Regions from separate parts of the Trichocoleus sp. FACHB-591 genome, predicted to be linked through region 2. Evidence: predicted binding sites of a transcription regulator. Region 2 holds the regulator's gene; each other region holds the start of a gene.
What was found. Region 2 encodes NtcA, which controls nitrogen genes in cyanobacteria. Its sites were predicted from a motif close to TTTGTANNNNNNNNTACAAA; they were not measured.

Region 1 (4,557 bases), on a different contig from region 2:
CTCAGATTTTAATCCATGCAGATCATCCATTTGGATGAAAGGTGAAATCTGATGAAAATCTGGCAGACGAACTCAGAATTAAATGTCTAGAATTAATATTACGCCCTCTAATTACTTGAGTAGAGGGGATGAAGGACGGGCACTCTAGTCTGTAATTACCAAGCTAAATTCAACATGACTCTCTGAATCTAGTGTGAGAGTTAACGGCACTATCTAGAGCTTTTCGAGAATATGCATCTACTCTCCTTTAAGTCATGCCAAGCTCACTGTTCTAGAAACTAGCCGCGAGTTTAGGCACCACAGGCTTACACCAACTAAGGGCAAATAGATAGCAACAGAGGACTAATCAGATGGGTTGGCACTCTTGCGCTATTGCTGTTGTCTAAGACTGTAACGTCAACACCCTAGCTTTAAAGTGGATTGATTAATTATGGGTTTAACCATGCGATTTGAAGATATCTACCAGTTTTTCCAAGATCCCCCACCGATCTATCTCAATAAAGAACTCGCCGTTTGTTACGTCCTGTCAGTATTGCAGCGAGGGGATTCTTACGGAACCGAGTTGATTCAACTTTTAGAGAACGAGTATCGCACCTACCGTCTCTCAGATACAGTCCTTTATAGCGCTCTAAAATTTCTGGAGGATGAAGGAGCCATCCAGGGTTATTGGCGCAAGGTAGAAGGACGCGGACGGCCACGCCGGATGTATCAAATTCGTCCAGAGTGGTCTGAGCGGGCTCAAGAATTATCTCGTCTCTGGCAAGGATATGCAACTGGCAACTTGCCACCCGGTGACAACAACTAAGCTTGGTGGGCCGTAGTTCCTAGAATCTGTCGTAAGGCTGCGATCGCGCTAGTCCCAAACAGAGCTAAGGTTGTGCGGTCTCACCTACTACCAACTAGAAGCAGATTAAAACCTTTCTATACTTATGTAAAGTATAGGGATATCGTTTGTTGTTCCTACCCCATCTTTATGAACGCTGCCATTCTGCCATCTATATTCGTGATGACCTTACTGATGGTGGTGGGTCTCATGTTTTTCATTCGAGCTTCCGTCAAAGACAGAACGCGAGCAGTACAACTGATTGCAGAACAGGCAGAGGAATCGTTACTCAACCGAGTGCAACAATACTTTGACCAACGTGCCTACAAAGTTGCAGCTCTCGATCCAGCCCAAAACCAAGTAACATTTCAAGGTGTAGTACGGCCTAGCTGGTTTTTGGCCGTCTTTTTAACGATATTGGCTGCTGCAGGCATTTTGTGCTTGGCTCTAGTACTGTCAATGCTTTTGCCTGGATTGACCCAGATTTTGCTAGGGACTGTGCTTATGGCACCTCTAGCAGGCTTCTTTTACTGGCAAAAAGCGAAACGTCCAGAACAAGTTTCCCTCAAGATTGAACCCCTTGAATCAGAAGAGTCTCAATCTTGGAGCCGCGTTACAGTCACAGCTCATCGAGATGAGTTGGCTGAATTGCAGCGAGCCCTTAACTTAAGAGCTTGTGACTAATTTGCTTCTCCTGCCCTACCATCTAGAGAAAGCTTGAGGGCTAAATCAAATGACCCCATTCAAACGTTGTGGTTTGAGTGGGGTCCTTGTTTATATCAGTCCAACTGATTTCCCGTGTCAGCAAAGTATTAAATGTTCCCAACAGACTCATTTGCAAGCTCGACCAATTGAGCTTTAGTGACTGGTGACAGCCACAGGTGCATCTTCTGTATCACCAATCAATACTCTCAAACTGGGAAACAAGAAATGGTTCTCTTCGACATACTGCGCACTGAAGAGCCCTTTTTCAGCCCAGAAGTACCGGTCCGTGGTATGCTCGTTCCGCCTTACAAGTAGCAAAGCTGGGGGAAGAATAGCTTGTGCTTGAATGAATTTTCGAGCAGCTGTAACTGGTTTTTCTTCGCCACTTTCAATGCTAAACTGAGGCACTAACTCCAGAATCCTGCGCCCTTCTAGGCGACGACGACTTTTGCGCTTGCGTCTCCTGGCCAATCTCGATACCTCCTCTTTCTGCCGACAGGTGTAGTGATAGTTACAAAACCGTCGCAAGTATATCGGCTTGAGTTCAAAATTTCAACTTCTTTTAAGTCGTTGATACAAAACTCTACAACTGGCTTCAACAAAGACTAGATAGACCTTTTGAAAGGTCCTATCAGCCGGATGAACGCCTAATAATCTTAATAAGACTTTGAAATTCTTTATATTAAAAACACAAAACCAGACTAGAAACTCATAAAGAGCCGATAGATAGATGTATATGGTGGCAAAACATGCTCTACAACGGAGCGTTAGTTCAGGGAATGTAGAAGGGTTTGTTTTGAGGTAAACCATCTGCGACTGTCTGCATGCTGATACCTACTAGCTCAGAATTTGTGGCGCTTTGTCGCGCTCAGGTAGAGCTCTTGACCCAGGGGTTAGGAGCCTCTCTCAGCGTGGTTTACCTGACCGAAGAAATGGCGGATGGCACTGAGGCCAAGCTAATTCCAGTAGTGGCTTATCCTGAGAGCGCTGCTGCTTGGGATGATGAGCACTTTTTATTGCCTGCCGCAGAAGCAACACTGCCGCGCTTGCTAGCGGCAGATGCTAGCCCTGCTACGTCTACTCAGTCTGCTTTGAGCCCACCGTTCTTGGCAGAGGATGAAGTTGGCCCCAATCCAGAGCAATTCCATAACGAGGCTTTACAGCACCAACGCCAAGTTGTATTGCCTTTGATGCATGAGGGCATGGTGATGGGACTGCTCGTGACCGAGCGAGACGATCGCGCTTGGAGTGAACAAGAGCGATCGCAAATTGAACAAGTGGCCCATACCTTAGCGTTGGGCTGTGTCTTAGACCAACGTAGTCAATGGCTAGAACGGGAACAGCATCAACAGCGACGGCTCCAGGCTCAGCAATATAATCTGTTCGACACCTTGTTACATCAGTTTCGCAATCCCTTAACGGCGATGCGAACCTTTGGCAAGCTCTTGCTGCGACGCCTTGGCACTGGAGACCCAAACCGGGATGTGGCCAGTAGTATTGTGCGGGAGAGCGATCGCTTACAGGAGTTGTTACAACAGTTCGATCAAGCCATTGATTTGGGTAGAGCTGATTCAACGCCTTTAACACTCGCTCCTGCTCAGACAGATAGTTCTACACCACCCAATAGCGCTGTGCCTGCCAGTTCGCAGTTTGAGTCGTCGGTTGACTTTGCCATTGACCGCTCTGAGTCAAGTGTCAATCGGGCGAGTAGTATTCGATCTGGGCCTTCTGTGCCTTTACTGCCCGCGGCTGGATTTCTGACAGGTGCCAATCTCAAGCTAGAGCCCTGCGCGATCGCTAGTATCCTAGAGCCTTTGGTTGCTTCGGCTAGCGCGATCGCCCAAGAACGAGAACTAGTATTGTATACCCATATTCCATCTGACTTGCCTTGGGTGAAAGCCAATGCCAAGGCGCTCCGAGAAGTATTAAGCAACCTGTTGGACAATGCCCTGAAATATACACCCGCGCAAGGGCAAGTCTATGTGGAAGTCAGTACAGGCTGGTCTGTGCCCCTACCCCGCAGCCATGCTGACTGGTTAGGCATTGCTATCTGGGATACAGGACCAGGGATTCCTCCTCAAGATCTAGCGCATTTGTTTGAGCGGCACTACCGGGGGGTACAAGCCCAGACTGGGATTCCGGGGACTGGGTTGGGCTTAGCGATCGCCCATGATTTGGTGCAGCAAATGCAAGGCGAGATTCAAGTGTTTAGCCCCGCGCAGCAAAGCAGCATTGTGCATTTTGTGCGGCCTCTCCCCCTTGCGGTAGGACCAGGAACCGCTTTTGTCGTTTGGTTACCGCTAGCTTCAACGGCCAAAGCCGCCTAAAAAAGCCCTCAAACAAAAAGCTGCTAAACAAAAACGATCGCAACTACGAAGGTCACGATCGCTGTTTGGTTGAGTGGGAAGTTGCGTATCTAAATTGGAGTGCTTAAGTCAAACTGAAATGTTTGCAGTTTAACTATGGCGCTTATGCCGCTAATTGAGCTTACTGATTGGTAGAACCGGTGGGGAGAACCAAATCAGAGTTCAGCGTTAGATTCAGGTCTTGGTCGGGATCAACTCGAATCAAGGTAACGCGATCGCGGCCTAGGAAGAGTCCGATCAGACCACCGATGCCAGCACCACCCAACACTTCTTCCGTGGCGATCGCTCGGTCTCCAGTCACAGCAGCCACCGCTGCGGCAGCAGCAGCACCCAAAGCGGCATCCTTGACGATGGTGCCCGCACTAGCGCCCTTACGCACCTCTTCAGTCGTGGTGATTACTTCAGAGCTAGCATTCAGTTGAATTCGCTGACCACTGGCCAAGACGAGTTCTCGGGCAACGAACTGAGAACCACCTTCAGCGGGGCGCAACTCACCAACTACTCGGCTTCCCGATGGAATGAGTACGGTCCCTTGAGAAGTGGTGATGTTTTGAGCAACTGTGAGAGTCAAAGGCGCGGTTTCATCGGGCGTGACTAAAATTCTCTCAGCTTCGCCATATTTCACCGGAATGGTGGTGCCAGAAGGAATTCTGACTTGAGTTG
Region 2 (4,557 bases):
GGATGTGCAGCGTCATCTGGCTGTGATTCACCACTGCCACAAAGAATTCCCGTACTAGTTGCGTGTCGTAAGTGCCGACTCGTTCGGTGGGGATTTGCAGGCCATAGCTAATGTGAGGCCGACCAGATAAATCTAGAGCTACCTGAATTAGAGCTTCGTCCAAGGGCGCGAGGAAGTTACCAAACCGGACAATGCCTTTGCGATCGCCCAACGCTTTAGCCAGAGCTTGACCCAGGGTAATGCCCACATCTTCGTTGGTGTGATGGTCATCAATTTCTAAGTCGCCCGTCGCTCGCACCTCTAGGTCAAACAGCCCATGTGAAGCAATCTGATGCAACATGTGGTCGAGAAATGGAATACCTGTGGCGGCTACACAGCGGCCCTGTCCATCCAAATTAATGGTGACATGCACATCTGTCTCACCCGTTTTGCGGCTGACTGAGGCCACTCGTCCTGAAAATACGGGTTCTAATGATGCTCCGTTGGCCTGCTCGAAGGCTGTGCGGTTCTCTTGGGAAGACGCTTCATGAATGCTAGTCTGCATAGGCCCTACTCAATACTGGGAAGTAAAAACTGAGAAGTAGAAACAGGAAGTAAGAAACTTTGAGCCTGCGCAGGCAGGCCAAACGGTTGTAGTCACTCAAGGGCAACCACTACATCCCCATGATCTCATAGCCAGAATCAACATAGAGGATTTGCCCTGTCATACCGCTGGACAAATCACTGCATAGGAACGCCGCTGTATTGCCAACTTCTAGTTGAGTCACAGTGCGACGCAGGGGTGCCACTTCCTCCACATGATGAATCATGTCCAGAATTCCCCCAACCGCAGAGGAAGCGAGAGTTCTAATCGGGCCAGCAGAAATGCCGTTGACTCGAATATTGTGGGGTCCGAGTTCTGCCGCCAAGTATTTGACGCTCATTTCTAAGCCCGCTTTGGCAATGCCCATAACGTTATAGTTGGGCACCACGCGCACCCCGCCCAAGTAGGTCAATGTGACAATGCTGCCGCCTTCTGTCATCAGGGGTTTAGCGGCACCGCTGAGCTGAATCAACGAATAAGTGCTGATGTCTAAGGCTGTGGTAAATCCTGGCCGCGAAGTGTTGCTAAAGTGGCCAGATAAGTCATCTTTGTTGGCAAAGGCCAGACAGTGAACCAAGATATCTAGCTTGCCCCACTTCTCCTTCACAGTCTCAAAGGTGGACTGAATCTGAGCATCATCTTGCACATTGCAGGGCACAAACAAGCTGGGTTGTAGCGGTTCAACCAGTTCTGCTACTTTTTTTTCCATCTTGCCCCGCTCATCGGGCAGATAGGTAATCCCTAGGTTGGCACCCGCTTTATGGAGTTGTTGGGCAATTCCCCAAGCAATCGAGCGATTGTTAGCAATGCCTGTGACTAAGGCATTTTTTCCGGTCAGATCCAGCATGGCAATCTCTTCGTTAAGGGCAATTACGAGAATACTCAAAGATGGGGGCTTAAAGATATTGACATCGACTGTCGCTTGTAGGGTGATACGCTGCCTTGAGTCCTATCACAAGATATCTGTCTTTAGGGGGAGTAAGATAGGGTCTAAATAGACCGCTTACAGCTAAGATCCGTTCGTTTGTAGTCCTCGAAACAGCAGCCAAATTCTTCAGCCATTGGCGATCGCTGGCCGATTGTGTATCAAATAGAACAAAAAATGACTCTAGAGTAAGTTTAAGTGTTCTAAAGTCATCAATTGCTTACAGTTGGCTCACCTTCGTAAGGTTCATCTCCAGACGAGCGGCCCATGAAGGTTGGAGAAGGGCATCGAAAAGGTAAAAGGATATGGTAATGACGCAGGATAGGCCGTTAGCATCTGTGTTTCGTCAATTGGGAGGCGGAGCATTTCCTCCCGTGATTGAAACGTTTGATCGAGGCAAGACGATTTTCTTCCCCGGTGATCCAGCGGAGCGTGTCTACTTTTTGGTCCGAGGTGCGGTCAAACTGTCTCGCGTTTATGAAGCGGGCGAAGAAATCACCGTAGCCTTGCTGCGAGAAAATAGTGTCTTTGGGGTTCTCTCGCTGATTACAGGCAATCGTTCTGATCGCTTTTATCACGCAGTTGCTTTCACTCCGGCGGAATTGCTCTCGGTGCCCATTGAGCAAGTGGAAAAAGCCCTCAAGGATAACCCAGAGCTGTCGATGCTGATGTTGCAAGGGTTGTCTTCGCGCATCTTGCAGACTGAGATGATGATCGAAACCTTGGCCCACCGGGATATGGGATCACGCTTGGTCAGCTTCTTGCTCATCCTCTGTCGTGACTTTGGCGTTCCTGGCCCTGACGGGATCACAATTGACTTGAAATTGTCGCATCAGGCGATCGCAGAGGCGATTGGTTCCACACGGGTCACAGTCACGCGCCTACTCGGGGATCTGCGGCAGGAGAAGATGATTTCCATCCATAAGAAAAAAATTACGGTTCATAATCCCGTCGCCCTCAGTCAACAGTTCAGTTGATCTGCTATGGTTAACCTCTAGTAATAACAAGCGCTTACAGCGACTTGAATACAGCTCTCTGGTCTAGGAAGGTGCTTCATGGCACTCCTGCGAGGAAACAAAGAGAGCCGTGATGCTCTCCTGACGCTGAGGCAAGGCAGCCACTTTTGCGAGCTGGGTCTACTTGTTGTCGTCCTACAGGTGTGATGGCACACAAAACTTCCAGGGCATGAGATAGGCTGTATCTGAGTTGGGTGTGAGCCAAATGGCTTCCTGAGGGTAGATGACCAGCGGGTACATCTTAATTGTGGCAATCTTGGTGTTGGGGGGTGTGATCGCAACGGTGGGCGATCGCATCGGCACGCGCGTAGGCAAGGCTCGCCTCAGCTTGTTTAACTTGCGTCCCCGCAAAACCGCGGTCTTAGTGACGATTGTCACGGGTGGCATCATTTCTGCTTCTACACTCGCCATTTTGTTTGCTGTGAGCGATCAACTCCGGACTGGCGTTTTTGAATTGGGCAAAATTCAGAAAAACCTCTCTAGGGCGCGAGAAGATTTAGCAAAGACGCGGGTCCAAAAAAATCAAGTTGAGCAAGAGCTGACCCAAGCTCGCGCCGAGCAAGTTTCGGCCCAACAACGGCTGGATCGAATTAATTTGTTTCTTAAGGCCGCGATCGCCAAGCAAGCGACGACAGAAGCACAGCTAAATCGTACCCAAACCCAGCTAGGCCGAGTCGAGGCTGAAAGAGCCCGAACCGAAGCTCAGCTCGATCAAACTCAGAGCCAACTGAGCCGCGCGGAAGCAGAAAAGGATCGGATTGAAGATGCCAAAGACCGCACCGAAGCAGAACTAAACCGAACTCAAACGCAACTAAGCACTGTTTCTCAGCAAGCAACGGGACTCCGCTCCGAGATCGACCGACTGGATAGCGAGCGCCAAAACTTGATTAAAGAAACTAAAGATTTAGAGGTTCAACAGGCCAATCTAGAGAAAGCTGTCCAAACCTTGCAGCGGTACTACCAGTACTATCAAGCGCAGTATGAAACCTTACGCCAAGGCAACGTCGCTCTCTTCCGAGGACAAGTGTTGTCAGCAGGCATCGTGCGGATCGTTTCTCCCACAGGCGCTCAGCAAGCAATAGACCAGTTACTGCGAGAAGCAAATCGTAACGCTATCAAGTTGACCCGTCCTGGTACTGGTCAAGTCAGCGAGCAGATTATTCAAATCACCAGACCGGAAGTAGAACAACTGGTTGACCAAATTGAAGATGGTCGCGATTACGTCATTAGAATTCTCTCAGCGGGTAACTATGTGCTAGGAGAAAAGAGCGTTCAGGTGGTGGCGAGCGCTACGCTCAACCAAGTGGCATTTCTGTCTGGTGATGTCATTGCTGCCGCTTCAGTTGATCCATCTACCCTAACTGAAGCCGACATTCAAAAGCGGATCGAACTGTTGCTAGCCGCCACGGAGTTTCGAGCCAGAGGCGCGGGAGTACTCACGGAAGGAGTGCAGATCGCTGCGAATGGTCCTAGCGTCACGGCAATTTTGAGCTTTGCCGAGCAGTTGAAGCAGTATCGCCAGCCGCTGGATTTAAAGGTTGTAACCACGGGTGTGATCTACACAGCAGGTCCGCTGAAGGTGGAGTTGTTAGCGATTCAGAATGGCCAAGTGGTGCTGAGCACTAGTCGGGACATTCCTCAACCCAATCGTCCTATACCCAACAGCAGTCCATCTCCTCAACCCAACAATGCCACTCCTAATCCAAACAATCCAAACAACAGCGTGACTCAAGAGGACGCTAATTTTGAGTTTCAACATTCAGACCCTTACCCTGGAAAGGCCCCCAATTCCAAGCCGTCAGATTCCTCTCCCAGTCCCTTCGTCAGTCCTGACGATTTGTAACGGCAGCTCGTTACAATAAAGCAGAGTAACGCTGACAAGTTGAACTGTTTCCTCGCTCTGCTGGCAAATGATTAGAATTTCATGGTCTTAAATCCTCCCCCCAATCCTGATCAGCCGATCATCTTAGGCTTCGATCCTGGTCGCCACAAATGTGGTTTAGCTGCGATGGGAGTAGACCGGACGCTACATT
Region 3 (4,557 bases), on a different contig from region 2:
GATGGTGCGACAGGTTGCAGAAATTGAGTTTATTGTCACAGATACAGAAGCTGAAGCCCTAGCGCTAGAAGCGAACTTAATTAAGCAGCATCAACCACATTTCAATGTGCTGCTCAAGGATGACAAAAAATATCCTTATCTTTGCATTACCTGGTCAGAGGATTACCCCCGCATCTTTATTACCCGAAAGCGACGGTTGGGTAATGAAAGAGATCGGTTTTACGGTCCCTACGTCGATACTCATTTGCTCCGCAGCACCTTGCACATCGTGAAGCGGATCTTTCCCTTGCGGCAGCGTCCCCAACCTCTGTTTAAGGATCGTCCCTGCCTTAATTTCGATATTGGTCGTTGCCCAGGCGTTTGTCAGCAAATGATTTCGGGCGAAGACTATCGCAAAATTGTACAGAAAGTCGCGATGGTCTTTCAAGGGCGTACCGGGGAACTGGTTGACACCTTAATGGTGCAAATGGATCAAGCTGCCGAGGCTTTGAACTTCGAGCAGGCGGCTCGCCTCAGAGATCAGATTAATGGCTTGAAGTCTTTGGGTGCAGAGCAGAAAGTAGCTTTACCCGATGACACCATTTCTCGTGATGCGATCGCGTTGGCCGCAGATGAGCAGCATGCCTGCATTCAACTGTTTCAAATTCGCGCTGGCAGATTAGTAGGACGATTAGGCTTTGTCGCCGATGCTCAATCGGGAGAACCAGGTGCGATTCTAGAGCGAGTGTTGGAGGAGCATTACCAAACAGTAGACGCAGTTGAGATTCCTGCAGAAATTCTGGTACAGCACGAACTGCCAGAGAGCGACATGCTGGCTGAGTTCCTAAGCGATCGCAAAGGACGCAAAGTTACGATTGTCGCGCCGCAACGGCAAACCAAAGCTGAGCTAGTTGAAATGGTAGAGCGCAACGCGGAGTATGAGTTAGCCCGAACTCAGCGCTTTGCCGATCGCAATGCTCAAGCGATGTTAGACCTAGCCGAAGTGTTAGATCTGCCTGACATGCCGCGACGGATTGAAGGTTATGACATTTCGCATATTCAAGGTTCCGACGCTGTCGCTTCTCAGGTCGTGTTTGTAGACGGTATACCTGCCAAACAGCACTATCGGCACTACAAAATCAAGAACCCTACTGTGACCACAGGGCACTCGGATGACTTTGCCAGCATGGCAGAAGTAATTCGGCGGCGGTTTCGTAAATATGCCGCTGATCCGCAGTTGCCAAGGGTGGGCAACCCAGATTGGCCCGATTTAGTCATGATTGATGGCGGCAAAGGCCAACTCTCGGCTGTAGTGAGCGTACTGCGGGAGCTGAATTTATTAGAAGAGTTGCGCGTGGTCAGTTTAGCGAAAAAGCGAGAAGAAATCTTTTTGCCAGGGGAGTCCTTGCCTTTAACCACAGAAGCAGAACAACCCGGAGTGCAACTGTTGCGTCGTCTTCGTGATGAGGCTCACCGCTTTGCCGTTAGTTTCCATCGCCAGCAACGCAGCGATCGCATGCGCCGCTCTTGCTTAGAAGATATTCCTGGGCTAGGGCATCATCGCCAAAAAGAACTGTTAGCTGCTTTTCGCTCAGTTGACTACATTCGGGAAGCGACCCCGGAACAACTCACAAATGTTTCTGGGATTGGCCCTCAGATAGCTCAGAAAATCTACGACTACTTTCATCCGCAGTCCTAGTTTTCTATCAAGACGGGTTAAATAAACCTCACCGAAGTAGAGTAAGGTCTAGCTCTGCTCAGTTGTCACTACGTAGCCAAATTGCTAATCGTTGCCTAAATCCTTCTTAAGGAAGAACCATTTTCTTAATTTAGTTTTAATGATTGGTAATAGCTTTATTTGACGCGATCGCTTTGAAGGGTTAGATAAAGTCAGCCTCGATATATCCTTTTGAGTTTGCCTCCAAATCTTGCGATTTAGAGGTTAAACATTTGTGCTGACCCAGAAAACTTGTGTTCATTTTCTATAGCAAGAAATCATGACAAAATGCTTGAATCTTCCTGGCAATGCAGTTTGTAGTTTTACTGCCCTTGGCAGCAAGATTGAGGAACAGCTTTGCTCTGCGTAGACGACACCAAAAGACTTATAAAAGCTCAATGCATTATGCTGCTTGAATTATGACGGAACGTGGAGGAGTTTAACCAGGAAATATTTTGTATTTTTAGTAACAATTGCTTCTGTTTTTCTCCAATAAAATATTATCTAACGCTCAGTAAACTCATTAAGAAAGTTCATAAACATAAGTAAAATCTCATAAAAAATTTGCAGAATTGTTTAGAGAACTCTGTAATCATCGAAGAAGTTAGTATCGAGCAGTCCCAAATCAACAGCGCTTTTAGCTAATAGCAGTATTGCGGGGATCGCTCTCTCTGTAGGCGATCCCCAACCTCTGAAATCTAAAATCTAACTAAAGCTTGATTGCCGATCTGCATAAATGCCAACATAATAGAAGAGTCAGGAGACGATGACTTCTGCACTTTTAATCTCAGACTAATTTAGTAAGCTTCGATACATTTTGTTTCGAAAATCTTAGAATTACGAATTTAATTCGTGAACCTTGCCCTTAATCCCTCCTAATTGTTGAGCTAGCTGCGAGAGTATTAAAATGCGTGTTCTAGAAACCTTACAAGTTGTTCGTTGCCCTAATTGTGGTAGTCATGCCGAACGTCATCATCTTTCAGATGATCATTTGACTCGAACCCAATGCCAAACTTGTGATTATTTAATGATTACTTGCACAATCACAGGCAAAGTAATCGAAGCGTATGCTCCTGGCATCTACGCCCGTCATTAGATTTGCACTTGCGATTGCCGCACCACAATCGCAGCAGCACGGTAGGAGTGATCTTAAGCGATCGCTCCTACTTTTTTTGCCCGCAATTGACCGCAAGCGGCATCTGCTTCCAAACCCCGCGATCGCCGCACACTCGCAGCAATGTGATGCTGCTTCAAGCCATTCAGAAAAGCTTGAATCCGCTGTGGGCTGGGGCGTTGATAATCTACTTCACTAATTGGATTGTAAGGAATTAAGTTAACGTGGCTCTGGAACCCCCGCAGATGTTCCGCCAATTCTACTGCATGCTCTGGGCAGTCATTTAAACCACCCAACAAGATGTATTCAAACGTCACCCGGCGCCCGGTTAGCTGCACATACTCGCGGCACTCAGCCAGTAAGTCTTGCAGAGGATACTGTCTCGCACTCGGAATTAGCTGCTCTCTGACTGCTTGACTAGAAGCATGCAAGCTCACAGCCAAAGTGGTCTGTAGCTGGTATGCGGCTAAACGACGAATGCGACCCGGAATGCCTACGGTCGAAATAGTCATGGCGCGTTTTCCAATGCCCACATCCTCGTTCAGCGATCGCACCGCACCCAGGACATTGTCTACATTGAGCAAAGGTTCGCCCATGCCCATGAACACAATGTTGCTGACTCGCTGTTGAAAGTCTTCTTGAACTGTCAAAACTTGATCAACAATTTCATGTCGCTCCAGATTGCGGAGGAAACCACCTTTACCTGTAGCGCAGAAGTCGCAACCCATCGGACAGCCAACCTGAGAAGACACACAAACAGTCAGGCGCTTTTCCGTGGGAATGCCTACAGTCTCAATAATCTGACCATCAGCTAGCCGGAGTAAAAACTTCACAGTGCCATCTGGGGCAGCGGCTCGATAGTGCAATGTTGAGCGCCCTATAGGCACATCAGCAACCGTGGAACGCCACTGCTTGGAGAAAACTGAAATTTCATCCAGCGATCGCACACCTTTTTGGTAAATCCACTGGTGTAACTGCTGCCCTCGATAAGCAGGCTGTTGCTGTTGTTTCACCCACTCCGTTAGCTCCGCCACGGAAGCACCTAGCAGGGGAGGTAAAACTACTACAGATGGCATCGGAGCCGCAGTTCCTGATTGACCAGCAGTGATAGCCTGTGCCACAGGTTGATCGGAGTAAATTCTATCCATGCGTTTTCTCAATTCCAGGAGCAACTAGCGTTGTCAACAATTGCAGTTGCGATTCTGACAAACTTTTGATTGTAGAACTTTGGCCTCTCGGTGCTAACTCACGCACCTACATTCTTCCGCTGCCATGTAGGTGAATTAGCTGGCCTAGGGATTTTCATTCTAGCTCAATTGGCCCGTGCAGCCTTGGACAGCGCTTTTAATTCAGGCTTCTTGGTAGTCAGAATTCCAAGCTGGAGAAATCGCAGTCTAGCTTGGATTCTGCACTCGGACGGATAAAATCAAGTTTGTAGCTGAATCCTAAAGTCTCATGCCGTTGGATCTGCCGATTTTGTCCCATCTCTGGAGTGGCTGCTATGGGCTTATGGCCTTTGAGTTCAAGTCTCCAGGCCCCATATTAGTTGAGTTGGGACCTCTCACTATTCGTTGGTATGGCCTCTTAATTGCCTCGGCTGTGCTAATTGGGGTCAGCTTGTCCCAAGCTTTGGCGACGCGTCGCCGAGTTGATCCCGATTTGATTGGCGACCTAATTATTTGGTTAGTTGTCGCTGCTATCCCCTCTGCTCGGCTGTATTACGTGCTGTTTCAGTGGCAAGAATATG
Region 4 (4,557 bases), on a different contig from region 2:
GGCCCAGGCACTGTCACGGCTTCTTCATACAGCCGCATATGTTCCTGCCCCATGAGAACGGGCGGTTGCACAAAGGAGAAGTAAGGATAATAAGGGATAAAAGTCTCAGGAAAAACGATCAATTGCACCCCTGCTTTGGCAGCTTTAGCGATCGCCTGCAACACCTTCTCTGTGGTGCCATCCCGACTAAATAAAACTGGGCTAAGCTGTACGGCTGCGGCTCGAATGGTATGAGAATCATTCATTGCTTACAAGGTCCAAGTATCTAAAATTAAGGCTCCATCTTTGCGATGCAGGAGCACTAGATCCAGGACGTCCAAAGGATTGATGGGACGGATACCAGGAATCAGGGAAGGTTCACCATGCCCATACAAAGCTTGTAGAGCAAAGCGACAGGCATAAACTTTGCCACCCTCTGCCATAAACTTGCTGATTTGGTCATTAAAGTTTTGATGTCCAGGGAAAGCTGCATCTCCTAACTTAGGAAATCCCCGCTGTACTCCCAAAGTTACGCCAGGGCCATACAGCAAGACAGAAGTCTCAAATCCTTTACGCAGTAGGCGCGTAGCTTGCAATAAATTAACAAAACCGATCGATCCTTCAAATGCAACGGTGTGGAACGTGACTAATGCTTTCTCACCAGGCTCAGCTTTGACATCGGGAAAGACTTTCTCTTCGTAATCAACAAAGAAATCACCAACTTGATGAGCAGGAGTAGTTACTTCAGGCATCTCTTTTTCCTTGAATAGTGTTGCCAGATTAAGGGCTAGCTGAGGAGATCTTTGTATCCCTCACTACGAAAGGTTTAACTCTATCAATAAGGCTAGGGAGGGCGAGCACTCAGTCTATTTCTCAGGTCAAAACGCTGAAAATTAGTACCAAACTCACCTAAGTACCTATCGATTTCGCTAGGTCGCTAACAATGCGTCTCTGGACTACGAACCCAGCAAAAATTCATTGACCACACTCCAGTCATTGGGGTATGACACCTTCTTCCTGGCGACGATGTAATCAGCTAGATAACTGGCGTCACGGGCAATCCCAGAAAAGCGGCCTGACCCCCAGGTATAGAGCCAGGGAAGCCCTAGAAAATAGAGCCCCCAGACTCCGGTTACACCGCGTTCATGACCTGGATATCCCTTGCCATCAAAGACAGGCACCTCTACCCAACTAAAATCAGACTGATACCCAGTACACCAAATCACTGTACTAATATTGGCTTGAGCATAGTCCAGGCTGAGGATCGACTGCTCAGGCTGCCAAACTGGATGGTAAGCAGGTTCTGTCGGAGCCTCAATCTGGTTTTTCTCAATGAATCCATCAATGGTTTTCTTGATGCTTTCCGCCACCGCATCGGCTTGATCCAAATTTTGTTGCAAGTTATCCCAGAATTCTAACTGGCGATCGCTAATATCCTTCAGCCTGCCATAGAGTTGCATCCCTTCTAGAGCAAATTGTCGTAAGTCAATCTCTCTCCCTCCATCTCGACCTGTAACATAGTGGTTGGCTTTGGCTCTCACTTTTTCTTTTTGGGGATGTTCTTCAATCGATAAATCGTAATATCCCATCTGATCTAGCCAATCGACCACATCTTTGCCTCGGTAGCGTCGGGGCGATCGCGGTGCACTCCCCACACAGAGATGTACTTGTCTACCAGCCAAGTGGAGATCTTCAGCAATTTGGCATCCTGATTGCCCTGTACCTACGATCAACACGGCTCCAGGCGGTAAAGACTGGGAATTTTTGTATTCTGAGGCATGGAGTTGCGTAATGTTTTTAGGGAGCCGTTCAGCAATCTTTGGCACCTTAGGGAGATGGTAGCTGCCAGATGCCACGACTACCTGGTCAGCCGTGTATTCTCCGATGGAAGTTGTCACCTCAAAGAAGTTCTGAGTTACGTTCTGACTCAGCTTGAATACCTCAACCCCTTGCTGAATAGGAGGATCGAAAGAGGCAGCATAAGCCTCGATATATTGCACAATTTCGTCTTTCTGCATGAAACCGTGAGGGTCATCGCCTGGATAGGCATAGCCTGGGAGCTTACATTGCCAATTGGGTGTGACTAAACAAAAGGAGTCCCAGCGTTTAGTGCGCCAAGCATAGCCAATTTTGTTTTTCTCAAAAACAATGTGATCGATGCCTCTCTCCTTCAAGCAATAGCTCATGGAGAGCCCTGCCTGACCTCCACCCACAATAATGACTGAATAGTGATTGTTCATAAGCTGGCTTTTGTCTGGCTGGAATGTGTTGCCAGATTAAGTCCTGATTTCGCAAGTCTTTGTATCTCTCACTACGGAAGCCGGAGATCTAGCAATAAGGATAGGAGAAGCGATCGCATCATTTCCTCAGATTTATTTAGCCAGCCATCCCTTAGCGATCGCCTCATAAATCGCTTGGTAACGAGTCCGCGCCTGCAATTTCGCCAAGACATTATTCATGTGAAACTTAACGGTACTTTCGCTAATGATTAGATGATCGGCAATATCGCGATCGCGATGCCCCTGAGTCAACAAAGCCAGAATCTCCAACTCTCGCTCAGACAGAGGTTGCTGTTTTTCCAAATCTGGGTCGATACCCCACGATTTACCCTGTGACAACGCTTCTACTGCCTGTCTTAATGCCTCTGGGCTGGTAGACAAATCAACTTTGCCTCGAATCCCCTTCGGTACAATTTGACTTCCCTGTTGCACCCACAGCACCCATTTTGCTGTCTGAATTTGTGTAGCATCATCGGTTAATAAAGGTATATTTTTGTCTGCTTCTTTGGTTGTTTCACGGCAAACGGGTAGACCTGCTGAAAAAGCTAGGTGTGTAAAGGCTAGTTGTAGAACTGATGAGTGGCATTGAATTCGCAATTGATGACCACCGCGATCGCGCCAATCGGGTACTTTGAGCAAAAACTGCATGGCCCGTTGATTACTGGTGGCTTGGGTTTGCAGCACTCCCCCTAAACAGGTAACAGTGAAAAACAGTTTATTTAGAGACGACGGCAAGCCATTTTGTGGATCGAGGTCGGGAAAATGAGTTGCCGGAATCATGGCCTCTAATGCTACAGACTCTGCTGTATAAATCAGCCGACAATAGTGACAGGTAAATTGGTACAAAGTTTCGGCTGCTTGCAAGAAGACATAAGCTACTGGCAGAGGGAGAGGTCGCTCTGTGCCTACCAAAGTTAAGCGGGTATCACTTAGCAGACTGACTAATTGATCAGAAAGAGAGATATAGTTGAATTTAAGACTCTGAACCGCAGGCTGGGCCATCGACTGCATCGAGTTTTGCCAAATCTGCTTTTCATGCTGATATTGTATAGCTGTGTCTAAGGCGATCGCAGTAACCGTGCAAAGGGTTTGTAAAACCTCTAGAAACTCTGTCTCCATTGCTTGATGGCTAAAGGTAGCCAGCACGCCGATGACTTTATCTTGAATCACTAAGGGATATCCTGCAAATCCTCGAATGTTGTTAGCGATCGCCCATTCGCGATTTCCTACCCAAGTTTCTGCCGCAAGATGATTGCTCAAAAAGGAAACTCGATTTTGAGCAATTTTGCCCACCTTGTAAGCCCCCATCCGAACTCGCCCGAAGGTACCATTGAGATGCGTATACATGCCTGAAGAAGCAACCAGCTTTAAAGTAGTTTGCTCTGGTTCTAGCAGCCAGATCCGCGCCAAGGCACAGTCAAACTTCTCTACCAAGCCATTCGCAACCCGCTGGGCTATTTCCTCTGGTTCTAAGCAACCAGAAAAGCCTTGAGCAATTTCATTGCCCTGTTGCAAATCAAACAGAATCCGAGTTGCATCAAGGCGCTCTATCAACGGATCAGGCATTGGTATATCACTCCAGTCCCTAATCTATTGAGGACTAGATTGTTTCCTGACTCTGTATCTCAAGTTACGGAAGGGCTGCCTATTTCGGGTTAGGAGCGATTATTAAACCTATATTTCCCTACAGCTTTTGGCAGACTCACTGAAACATCTAACCTGAGTTAGGTGGATGATACCTGCAACCTGAGCGGAATCAAGGTATTCAAGCCTTTTTACTTGAAACATAATCCAGTGTATGGCTGGCTTGCTGCTCTTTAATGCTTTTCCCATAAGGATTGGGTCGCAAGAACAAAACATTCATCAACTTAACTTTCCTATAAGAGACATAACAAGAGACACAACATGGTTACAACCCTAGATGATACAAAGCGGCTCGCGATCGCAGAGAGATTGGCAGACCTGAGAGCACTTCAGGCTTTCATTCTCTCTAACGATCAAAAGCTAATTGAAGCTTGCCCTTACCAAGACGTGCGGGAACGGCTACAGAACATGCTGGCCGACGATCAGAAAAACATCGACATTATCGACACCGTCATCGTGCAATACGGCATTCAATCCGAACCTAGTGCTGCAACCAAAGTTGTTATTCCTCAGTTTGAGCAGATGATGTCAGGCAATGAGTTGACGTTCTACCAGAAACTCATGCACCACGAACTGATGAAGCACAATCAAGTAATGAGCGGCATCGTGATCCATAAGGCGGCTCAAAAGGTAGGCGCAGACATCGAATTAGCCA

Region 1: a site for NtcA is predicted at 2,089-2,108, ahead of H6F90_RS22715 (DUF3155 domain-containing protein). Genes of this name have one in related genera too.
Region 3: a site for NtcA is predicted at 2,494-2,513, ahead of H6F90_RS29245 (replication restart DNA helicase PriA). Genes of this name have one in related genera too.
Region 4: a site for NtcA is predicted at 2,278-2,297, ahead of H6F90_RS15045 (MSMEG_0569 family flavin-dependent oxidoreductase). Genes of this name have one in related genera too.

What each region holds. Positions count from the first base shown of each region.
Region 1 is NZ_JACJPA010000108.1:136,996-141,552, forward strand. It holds gene H6F90_RS22705 (PadR family transcriptional regulator) at 443-805, shown strand; gene H6F90_RS22710 (cofactor assembly of complex C subunit B) at 974-1,507, shown strand; gene H6F90_RS22715 (DUF3155 domain-containing protein) at 1,682-1,999, opposite strand; gene H6F90_RS30855 (GAF domain-containing sensor histidine kinase) at 2,353-3,855, shown strand; gene H6F90_RS22725 (S-layer homology domain-containing protein) at 4,016-4,557, opposite strand, start outside.
Region 2 is NZ_JACJPA010000110.1:94,643-99,199, reverse strand. It holds gene hisB (imidazoleglycerol-phosphate dehydratase HisB) at 1-544, opposite strand, end outside; gene fabI (enoyl-ACP reductase FabI) at 654-1,430, opposite strand; gene ntcA (global nitrogen regulator NtcA) at 1,814-2,485, shown strand; gene H6F90_RS23860 (DUF3084 domain-containing protein) at 2,748-4,367, shown strand; gene H6F90_RS23855 (pre-16S rRNA-processing nuclease YqgF) at 4,449-4,557, shown strand, end outside.
Region 3 is NZ_JACJPA010000121.1:337,664-342,220, reverse strand. It holds gene uvrC (excinuclease ABC subunit UvrC) at 1-1,678, shown strand, start outside; gene H6F90_RS29245 (replication restart DNA helicase PriA) at 2,604-2,792, shown strand; gene rlmN (23S rRNA (adenine(2503)-C(2))-methyltransferase RlmN) at 2,846-3,958, opposite strand; gene lgt (prolipoprotein diacylglyceryl transferase) at 4,266-4,557, shown strand, end outside.
Region 4 is NZ_JACJPA010000083.1:33,473-38,029, forward strand. It holds gene H6F90_RS15035 (Nit6803 family nitrilase) at 1-245, opposite strand, end outside; gene H6F90_RS15040 (MSMEG_0572/Sll0783 family nitrogen starvation response protein) at 249-731, opposite strand; gene H6F90_RS15045 (MSMEG_0569 family flavin-dependent oxidoreductase) at 936-2,219, opposite strand; gene H6F90_RS15050 (LuxR C-terminal-related transcriptional regulator) at 2,352-3,824, opposite strand; gene H6F90_RS15055 (hemerythrin domain-containing protein) at 4,164-4,557, shown strand, end outside.